Regions from separate parts of the Aquabacterium sp. A3 genome, predicted to be linked through region 1. Evidence: predicted binding sites of a transcription regulator. Region 1 holds the regulator's gene; each other region holds the start of a gene.
What was found. Region 1 encodes LexA, which represses DNA repair genes until DNA is damaged. Its sites were predicted from a motif close to ACTGTATNNNNATACAGT; they were not measured.
Positions count from the first base shown of each region.

Region 2: a site for LexA is predicted at 1,799-1,816, ahead of imuA (translesion DNA synthesis-associated protein ImuA). Genes of this name have one in related genera too.
Region 3: a site for LexA is predicted at 1,315-1,332, ahead of recA (recombinase RecA). Genes of this name have one in related genera too.

Region 1 covers NZ_JBBPEV010000004.1:101,571-104,843, reverse strand. The annotation lists gene phbB (acetoacetyl-CoA reductase) at 1-712, shown strand, start outside; gene WNB94_RS13605 (hypothetical protein) at 768-998, opposite strand; gene lexA (transcriptional repressor LexA) at 1,262-1,984, opposite strand; gene WNB94_RS13595 (asparaginase) at 2,078-3,097, shown strand; gene WNB94_RS13590 (methylamine utilization protein) at 3,084-3,273, opposite strand, start outside.
Region 2 covers NZ_JBBPEV010000001.1:132,566-135,838, forward strand. The annotation lists gene WNB94_RS00540 (Y-family DNA polymerase) at 1-1,035, opposite strand, end outside; gene imuA (translesion DNA synthesis-associated protein ImuA) at 983-1,750, opposite strand; gene ribA (GTP cyclohydrolase II) at 1,903-2,553, shown strand; gene WNB94_RS00555 (cation diffusion facilitator family transporter) at 2,563-3,273, shown strand, end outside.
Region 3 covers NZ_JBBPEV010000002.1:286,373-289,645, forward strand. The annotation lists gene metH (methionine synthase) at 1-799, opposite strand, end outside; gene WNB94_RS10485 (HP1242/YdcH family protein) at 918-1,160, opposite strand; gene recA (recombinase RecA) at 1,397-2,470, shown strand; gene recX (recombination regulator RecX) at 2,467-2,946, shown strand; gene sucC (ADP-forming succinate--CoA ligase subunit beta) at 3,070-3,273, shown strand, end outside.

The DNA.
Region 1 (3,273 bases):
CGGTGGCATGGGTGGCATTGGCACGGCCATCTGCCAACGCCTGTACAAGGACGGATACACCGTGCTGGCGGGCTGCGGCCCCAGCCGGGATTTCAACAAGTGGCTGGATGAGCAAAAGGCGCTGGGCTACACCTTCTACGCCTCGGTGGGCAATGTGTCGGATTGGGATTCGACCGTGGAGGCCTTCCGCAAGGCCAAGGCCGAACATGGCCCCATCGACGTGCTGGTGAACAACGCCGGCATCACCCGCGACGGCATGTTCCGCAAAATGAGCAAGGCCGACTGGGATGCGGTGATCGATACCAACCTCAACAGCCTGTTCAATGTGACCAAGCAGGTTCTTGACGACATGGTTGAGCGCAACTGGGGTCGCATCGTCAACATCAGTTCGGTCAACGGTGAAAAGGGTCAGTTCGGTCAGACCAACTACTCGGCAGCCAAGGCGGGCATGCACGGCTTCACGATGGCTTTGGCTCAGGAAGTGGCCAACAAGGGCGTGACCGTCAACACCGTGTCGCCGGGCTACATCGGGACTGAAATGGTGCGCGCTATCCGTCCAGACGTGCTGGACAAGATCGTGGCCACGATTCCTGTCAAGCGCCTGGGCACGCCTGAAGAAATCGCCTCGATGGTGTCGTGGGTGGCCAGCGACGAAGCCGGCTTTGCCACGGGCGCCGATTTCTCGGTGAACGGTGGCCTGCACATGGGCTGATCACGGCGTCGTGCCGCACAGCGAACAACACCGCGCCTGGCGCGGTGTTGTTGTTTCAGGCCAGCGCTTCTTGCTCGTGAACGAGGCGGTCCAGGGCCGCGCAGACTTCGGCAAAGCGGCCGCTGATCACGGTGCGACGGGCATCGCTGGGGTCGGTGCTGATGCGCACACGCTGCATGGCCGACGTGGAGGCCGCGCGACCGTTGACCAGGCCGCACTGGCGGTGCAGCGTGGCCGTCGCGCATGACGCCGGGGCCGTCCATGGTGTGATGGGGCGTGGGCGCACGGGCGCAGCCGGTGTTGGACGAGGTGACGTGCCATCCGCAGCCCCAGAAGTCTGTGCTGTTGGCTGCTGGTGTCTGTGGGCTGACGCCTGTGGACTGGTTTCTCGTGCGAAGAAGGCGCGAGCGAGGTGGTGAATCATGGTGAACTCCTTGGACTTCAGCGAAGTTCGGCAGGATTCATACAGGGCCCACCGCGCAGGATTGCACCGCAGAGGCTGCGGCACGAATGCCCGCCACCTGCACCGTGGGAGTGAAGAAAACCGTGTCAGAAATCCTTGCGGATCAGGCCCACGGCCAGGCCTTCAAGCTCGAAATCAGGGGTGTCAGGGCCCACGAGGATGGGCTCGAAATCAGGGTTTTCTGGCAGCAGGGTGACGCCTTGGGCGTTGCGCTGAAAGCGTTTCACCGTCACTTCGTCGCCCAGCCGCGCCACGACGATTTGCCCATTGCGGGCCTCGCGCGTGCGCGCCACGGCCAGCAAGTCGCCGTCGAGGATGCCAGCATCTCGCATGCTCATGCCCTTGACCCGCAAGAGGTAGTCGGGCGTGCGCGTGAACAGGGAGGGTTCGACCGCGTAACTTTGTTCGATGTGTTCTTGTGCCAGGATGGGATGGCCTGCCGCCACGCGCCCCACCAGGGGCAGCACCAGTTGCTCAAGGCCGGGCAAGGGAAGGTTACCGGCCGTCAGGCCACTCAGACTGCCCAGGCGGCTTTTGCCGGCAGAGGCTGGCGCGCGGCGGGTTTCGTGCAGCCCCCGCAGCGTGCCGGCTTTGAGCCTGATGCCTCGCGAGGTGCCGCCGACCAGCTCGATCACGCCTTTGCGGGCCAGCGCCTGCAGGTGCTCTTCGGCGGCGTTGGCCGAACGAAATCCCAGTTGATTGGCGATTTCGGCCCGGGTTGGCGGCGCACCTGTGGTGGCGATGGCTTGCTGGATCAGCTCGAAGATCTCTTGCTGTCGCGGCGTCAGTTTGGGGCTATCGTTGGACATCTCGGGGGCGCTCTGGAAGAACGTGGCGTGAACCGGATGTCTGTCATTTTATACAGTACTGTTGGTTTGTCCAGTTAATTTTTTGAGGTGTTGATGCGCACATTGTTGGTCTTGGGCACGGGCGGCACGATCGCTGGCGTTCAGCGTCACGGTGACCCGTCGGGGGGGTACACGGCGGCGGTGCTGGGGGTCGATGCCTTGCTGGACGGGGTCGATGTGCCCGAGGGCTGGCAGGTGCGCGCCCATCAGGTGGTGTCGATCGACAGCAAGGACATGCGGTGGTCTGTGTGGCAGGCGCTGGCCAGCAGGCTGGCCGAGGGCCTGTCGGATGAGGGCGTGGCGGGTGTGGTCATCACCCATGGCACGGACACGCTGGAAGAGACCGCCTGTGTGCTGGACTGGTTGCATGATCAGCGCAAGCCGGTGGTGCTCACGGGTGCCATGCGTCCGGCCACGGCCGATGATGCCGATGGGCCCGCCAATCTGCGCGATGCCTTGTCTGCCGTGCAGGTTTTGTCGTCCAGAGGCCTCGGGGGCACGTGGGTGGCCATGAACGCCTGCTTGTGGCCGGGCAGTCTGGTGCGCAAGGTTCACACACGGGAGGTGAACGCGTTTGATGCCGGCGGCGCCCAGCCTTTGGCACGCAGGCTGCCCGATGGGGTGTGGCAACCGGCGATACAGGCGTGGCAGGATGGGCCGTTCCGTGCGGTACAGGCGCCACTGTGGCGATGGTTTGCGACGCAGGCCCGCCCGCGGGTGGAGTGCGTGAGCAGCCACGCAGATGCCGATGGCTGGGTGGTGCGTGCGCTGCTGTCGGCGGATGGCGCCGCCTCATTGAAGGGACTCGTGGTGGCCTGCACCGGACACGGGACGGTTCAGGATGCGTTGGCCGATGCGCTGAACGAGGCCTGCGCGCAAGGGGTGCAGGTCTGGCGCAGCACCCGGGTGGCGCGGGGTGGGGTGCTGTCCCGTGCCGATGATCGATGGCCGGCCGCCGGGCCGCTGACGGTGGCCCAGGCTCGGGTGGCGCTGGCCTTGCACCTGCTTGGCGCGCCACAGCGAGGGTGTGTCCGTGCCTTCTTCGATCGGCCCGAGGTGTTCAAGGTGGCGTGATGCGCAGCGTCACGGGGCCCCCGCCAGCGCGCAGGGGTTGCTCGATGCCTGGCGAGGTTTCACCCATGGGCACGGTCCAGATGCGCGCGACGTGATCGCCCGCCGGCAGGTCGATGGTGACGCGGCCCATGCCGTCGGTCACGCCAAAGTACGGGGTGTCCACCACGTGGATGTGC
Region 2 (3,273 bases), on a different contig from region 1:
CTGCCACGCTTGCGTGCATTCGATGCGGTGGTCGGGTCTCAGCCCCCCGCGTCGCAGGCCTGTGGTTCCCAGGCGCACGCTGACCCTGTCCATCCAGTCCAGCCAGCGCTCGCGCCGGGCCTGCACGTCTGCTGCCGAACGTGTGTTGTGCCCAAGCGCTGCGGTGGTGCATTCTTGAAACAGGGTGTTGTTGGCGCGCGGTACGGGCTGAAAGTCGCTGCTGCACAAGGTCAGGTCGCTGACCGGCGCGCTCAGGGTGAGTCGAGCCAGATGCTCGGCCACCAGGTGCTCCAGACGACCGACTTCCTGGGTGGCGCTGGACAAGCGCACCGTGTGTTGCCCATCGCGCGCGCCGTCGTGATTGCGCCAGGCGTGTCGCCATCCCAGTTGCAGGCTGCACACCCCCAGATGTCGAGCTTGCAGCCAGCGGGCCAAGGCTTGCAGCAAAGGCCGCCAGTGGGTGATCAGCGCTGGGGCCGCATCTTGTGCATGCGGCAATTCGCACTGGGCCTCGAAGCCTGGTGGGGCTTGCAGCCACTGCAAAGGCTGCGGACACCGTCCGGTGGCCTGATCCAGGGTGCGGAGGATGCCATCACCAAATCGGCGCGCGAGGCCTTCACGGGGCAGCTTGAGCACATCGCCCACCGTGTGACACCCCAGCCGCGACAGGGCATGTGCATGGCGCCCCACCGCATGCAGACTGCGCAGGGGCAATGCCGACAAGCGTGCCCGCGGGGCAGGCCCCCAGCCCTCGATGGGGTGCAACTGGCGTGCTTGCGCGCAGGCGGCCAAGGCCGTTCGCGCCCACGCCCAGCCAGTCATGCCATGGTGACGGGCGCCATCAGCGACCAGGGCATGCAGACGCTCCAGGCCACCAAACAGCCTTGCACTGGCCTGCACTTCCAGCACCAGGCAGTCTTCCAGCCAGGCCACCTTGGGCGTGAACTGAAGCGCCCAGGCCACGCAGGTGTCTGCTGGGCCATCAGCCTTGAGCGATGGCGGCGTGCGGTGAGCGAGTGCGATCCAGTGCAGCATGGGATGCACCTTGCAGCGGCGTGTGCAGGGGCGCAGACCCTGGAGGGGTCATGGGCAGCAGTCGGGCCAAGGACACGGGCCAGACGGGCAGCACGATGGGGTGCGGCCAGGGACTGCCGCGTCGTTTGAGCAGGCGAACCTGCAGCGGGTGAGGGCATGGCCCCAGGTGCAGGCTCAGGCGCAATGGCGCTGCAGAGGGCAGTTCGGCTGCCTGCAAACCCCGAAAACCGAAGAACAGACCGCCATGGTGTGCGGCCACGGCCTGCAAGCGGCGCACAACCTGGGTGGGTGTGTGTGGCAGCCAGGCCAGGATGGCGCTGAAGCAGTCGGCTTTCAGGGCCTGGTCAATCACCCACAGGCGATCGCTGTGTGCATGGGCTTCAGCCCATTGAATGCTGTCAGCAGGAATGCGCCAGGACTGCAGTCCCAGCAAGCCAGGCTCATGGGGCGGGTTGACCAGCAGCACGGGTGACTGTGCGCTGGCCAGGGGCGACAAGGCGGGGCCCAGCAAGCGCCATTCGCCCTGGCCGGCTTGTGTTTGCAGGATTTCAGTGAGGCAGCCGATGGGCCAGCCGCCTCCTGGCAGGGCGGTGTCCAGGGAGGCGTGGCCACTGGGGAGCACCCGCACGGGGGCCGACGCCTGGCCATGACCAGGCCAGACCGCTTGCCGAAGGTGATCGGGCAGGGCGACAGAGCGAACAACAGGGCGGCTCACAGGGCGGATCAATGGCCCCTGGAAGGACGGACTCGAAGACATTTGAATACTGTACATGCATACAGTACTTTTGTGTGAATTTCCATTCGATCCTGACCGTGCCAGCCAAGCCTGTCGGCTTTTGGCAAAATAGATGCCCCTGAGGAAAACCAATGTCCAGTCCAGAACCCGCCAAGCAGACCCCAGCCCAGCCTGTCACACCCGTCACGGCCGCGCTGGTCGATTTGCTGGCCGAAGCCCGTGTTCCCACCGAGCACGGCACCTTCACCATGAAGTTGTTCAAGGAGAAGTCCACGGGGCTGGAGCATGTGGCCATGGTCATGGGCGATGTCCAGGGCAGTGCGCTGGTGCGGGTGCACTCCGAGTGCATGACCGGTGATGTGTTTGGCTCTTTGCGCTGCGATTGCGGCCCCCAGTTGCAGTTCGCCATGAGCGAAATCGGCAAAAAGGGGCAGGGCGTGGTGGTGTACCTGCGGCAAGAGGGCCGCGGCATCGGTCTGGCCAACAAGCTCAAGGCCTACCAGTTGCAAGATCAGGGCATGGACACGGTCGAGGCCAACCTGCACCTTGGTTTTGCGGCCGACCTGCGCAACTTCGATGTGGCGGCTCAGATTCTGGACTATCTGGGCGTGTCGTCCGTGCACCTCATGACGAACAACCCGCGCAAGGTCGACACGCTGCGCCAGCATGGGGTCAAGATCGATGAGCGTGTGCCTGTGCGAAGCGACGTTCAGTCTGAAAACGAGCGGTACCTGGGCACCAAGGCCCGAAAGCTCGGACACCACATCGACTGGCTGGGCTGAGTTTTTGCCATGGCCACCACGCCATCACGCATCGACATGAGTCTGCGCGAGCAGGTGGCTCGCCGCAGCACCTGGGTGAGCATGGTGGTCAACACCGTGCTCACCCTGGCGCAACTGTGGGTGGGCATGGTGTCGCGATCACAGGCCCTGGTGGCCGATGCCATCCATTCCTTGTCTGACCTGATGTCGGATGTCATCGTGCTGCTGGCCAATCGCCAAAGCCACAAGGCGGCGGACGCTGATCATCAATACGGACATCAGCGTTTCGAGACGGCTTCATCGCTGGTTCTGGGTCTGTTGCTGCTCGGTGTCGGTGCGGGCATGGTGTGGCGTGTGGTGCCTTATCTTTCACCTGAGGGGCCGTCGAATGTGGTCGTTGACCCCTTGGCCCTGTATGTGTCGGTGTTCACGCTGCTGTGCAAGGAAGGGCTCTTTCGCTACCTGCTGCATCAGGCCGAGAAAGTGCGCTCCAGCATGCTGGTGGCCAATGCCTGGCACTCGCGCTCTGATGCGGCCTCGTCCCTGGTGGTGGCGCTGGGCATCGCTGGCAACCTGGCGGGCTACCCGGTGCTGGACGCCGTGGCTGCCCTGGTCGTGGGCCTGCTCATCTTGCGCATGGGCGGTCAATTCGCCTGGCGGGCGCTGGACGACCTGATGGACAGGGCTGCCGACACAGAGCATGTTCAGCAAATCGAGCAGGCGGTGCGCGACACCCCAGGT
Region 3 (3,273 bases), on a different contig from region 1:
GGTAAAGGAACACCGTGTGGATCGCCTCGCGCACCGGCTCGTTGCCGCGGAAGCTGAACGACACGTTCGACACGCCGCCCGACACCTTGGCGCCCGGCAGGTTCTGCTTGATCCAGCGGGTGGCGTTGATGAAATCGACGGCGTAGTTGTCGTGCTCTTCGATGCCCGTGGCAATGGCAAAGATGTTCGGGTCGAAGATGATGTCTTCGGGTGGGAAGCCCACCTCATCCACCAGCATGCGGTAGGCCCGCTCGCAGATCTCGATCTTGCGCTGGTAGGTGTCGGCCTGGCCCACCTCGTCAAACGCCATCACCACGGTCGCGGCGCCATAGCGCTTGATCAGCGTGGCCTGGCGCTTGAACTCGTCCACGCCTTCTTTCAGCGAGATCGAGTTGACGATGCCCTTGCCCTGGATGCACTTCAGCCCGGCCTCGATCACCTCCCACTTGGAGGAGTCGATCATGATGGGCACGCGGGCGATCTCCGGCTCCCCGGCGATCAGGTTCAGGAAACGCACCATGGCGGCCTTGCTGTCGAGCATGGCCTCGTCCATGTTGATGTCGATGACCTGGGCGCCGTTTTCGACCTGCTGTCGGGCCACCGACAGGGCATCCTCGAAGCGTCCTTCGAGGATCATGCGCGCGAACGCCTTCGAGCCGGTCACGTTGGTGCGCTCGCCCACGTTGACGAACAGCGTGCCCTGACCGATCAACACCGGCTCCAGGCCGGACAGGCGCATGGGCGGAACGTGGGGGGCGGTGGTCGTGTCGACGGGCGAAGTGGGGGCAGGGGACGTCATCCCGCCATTTTAAGTGCCCCCCAATGAGGAAGGGCCCGGCGCTTGTGGCGCGGGGCCCCGAGGCGCAGACGCTGTGCCCTGATCAGGGCGTGCGCTGCAATGCCTTGCTCGGTGTGCGTCAGGCGGCTGAGGCCTTCAGCATGGCGTACAACTCGTCCTTCAGGGCCACGCGACGCAGTTTTTTCTGTTCCAGATCGGCCGATGAGGCGTGCTCGATACCGCTTTCCAGTCGCACGACTTCTTTGTCGATGTCCTCGTACTCGCGCTCCAGTTTGACGAAGTGGGAACTCGTCACCTTCAGTTCATGGATCTGATCACGGAACTCAGGAAAATCTTTGACCAGCGGGTGATGTGCTTGCATGGGCTCCTCATGGGGTCTCTGTGAATCGACACCCTCATCTTGGGTCGAACGCCAGGCGGTGTCCTTGCGACAGATCAAGCCCGCTGGCAGAACGGCGGTACGTCTTGCTCGCCATGCCCCCTGACGGGTGCCCCCAACAGTGGGACATGAAAGTACTGTACAAACATCCAGCTTTTGTCATAATGGCGACCAATGCGAGCCACAGGGGTTCGCCCAGACGACCACCGGAGACCCTCATGGACACCCAAGCCAAATCAGCCCTCAGCACCGAGAAAGCCAAAGCCCTGCAGGCCGCGCTGGCCCAGATTGAAAAGCAGTTTGGCAAGGGCTCCATCATGCGACTGGGTGAAGGCGAGGTGGCCGAGGACATCCAGGTGGTGTCCACAGGCTCTTTGGGCCTGGACGTGGCCCTGGGGGTGGGTGGCCTGCCGCGTGGCCGGGTGATCGAGATCTACGGCCCTGAGTCGTCGGGCAAAACCACGCTCACGCTGCAGGTGGTGGCCGAAATGCAGAAGCTGGCCGGCGTGTGTGCGTTCATCGATGCCGAGCACGCGCTGGATGTGCAATACGCCCAGAAGCTGGGCGTCAACCTGCACGACCTCCTGATCTCGCAGCCCGACACGGGTGAGCAGGCCCTGGAAATCGTCGATGCCCTGGTTCGTTCGGGTTCCGTCGATCTCATCGTGGTGGACTCGGTGGCGGCGCTCACGCCCAAGGCCGAGCTCGAAGGCGAAATGGGCGACTCCCTGCCGGGCTTGCAGGCCCGTTTGATGAGCCAGGCCCTGCGCAAGCTCACCGCCACCATCAAGAAAACCAACTGCACCGTCATCTTCATCAACCAGATCCGCATGAAGATCGGTGTGATGTTCGGCTCGCCCGAAACCACCACCGGCGGTAACGCCCTGAAGTTCTACGCCTCGGTTCGCCTGGACATCCGTCGCACCGGTTCCATCAAGAAGGGTGACGAAGTCATCGGCAACGAAACCAAGGTCAAGGTGGTCAAGAACAAGGTGTCTCCCCCGTTCAAGACCGCTGAATTCGACATCCTGTACGGCGAGGGCATCAGCCGCGAGGGCGAGATCATCGACCTGGGGGTGACTGCCAAGATCGTTGACAAGGCGGGTGCCTGGTACGCCTACAACGGCGAAAAGATCGGCCAAGGCAAAGACAACGCCCGTGAGTTTCTGCGTGAGAACGCCGACCTGGCCCGGGAAATCGAAAACCGCATCCGCGAATCGCTGGGCATCACCCAGATGCCGGGTGCGGCCGCGTCAAGCGCCAGCCCTGCCGGCGACGATCAGGCTGAGTGAGGCCTGAGGCGGGTCGGGGGCGCACCGTGTTGTCGCTCAAGGGCCGGGCCTTGAAGTACCTGGCCGCCCGCGAACACTCCCGGCTCGAGCTGCGCCGAAAGCTGGGGCCCCATGCAGAGTCCGCCGAGCAGGTCGATGCTGTGCTGGACGAACTGGAGTCGCGCGGCTTTTTGTCCGCTCAACGCTTTGCCGAGTCCGTGGTTCACCGCCGCTCGGTACGGTATGGGGTGGGGCGCGTCAAGGCCGAGTTGGCGCAGCATGATTTGCCCGACGACATCACCCGTGCGGCGCTGCTGGGGCTGCAGTCCACCGAGTTGGCCCGGGCACACGCGGTCTGGCAGCGGCGCTTTGGTGAGCCTCCCGCCACCCCTGAGGAACGGGCCAGGCAGGTGCGGTTCCTGGCTGGGCGCGGCTTCAGTTCAGACACCATCCGGCGGGTGATTCGGGGAGACATCCCAGGCGACACGGGGGCGTAGCGGTGCTATGCTGCATGACGCGTCGCAGCAAGTGACCCTTGCTTCCGACGCGCCCGGCGTTGCCTGATCGGTGACGCTGAGCTTTGTCATGTTCGATGAGAACACTCACACTGCGAGACCCCAATGAAGATCCACGAGTACCAAGGCAAAGAGATCCTGAGCCGATTCGGTGTGCCGGTCCCAAGAGGAATCCCGGCATTTTCTGTAGACGACGCTGTGGCAGCGGCTGAAAAGCTCGGCGGCCCGGTATGGGTTGTCAAAGCCCAGATCCACGCCGGTGGCCGTGGCAAGGGCGGCGGCGTGAAAGTGGCCAAGAGCCTCGACGAC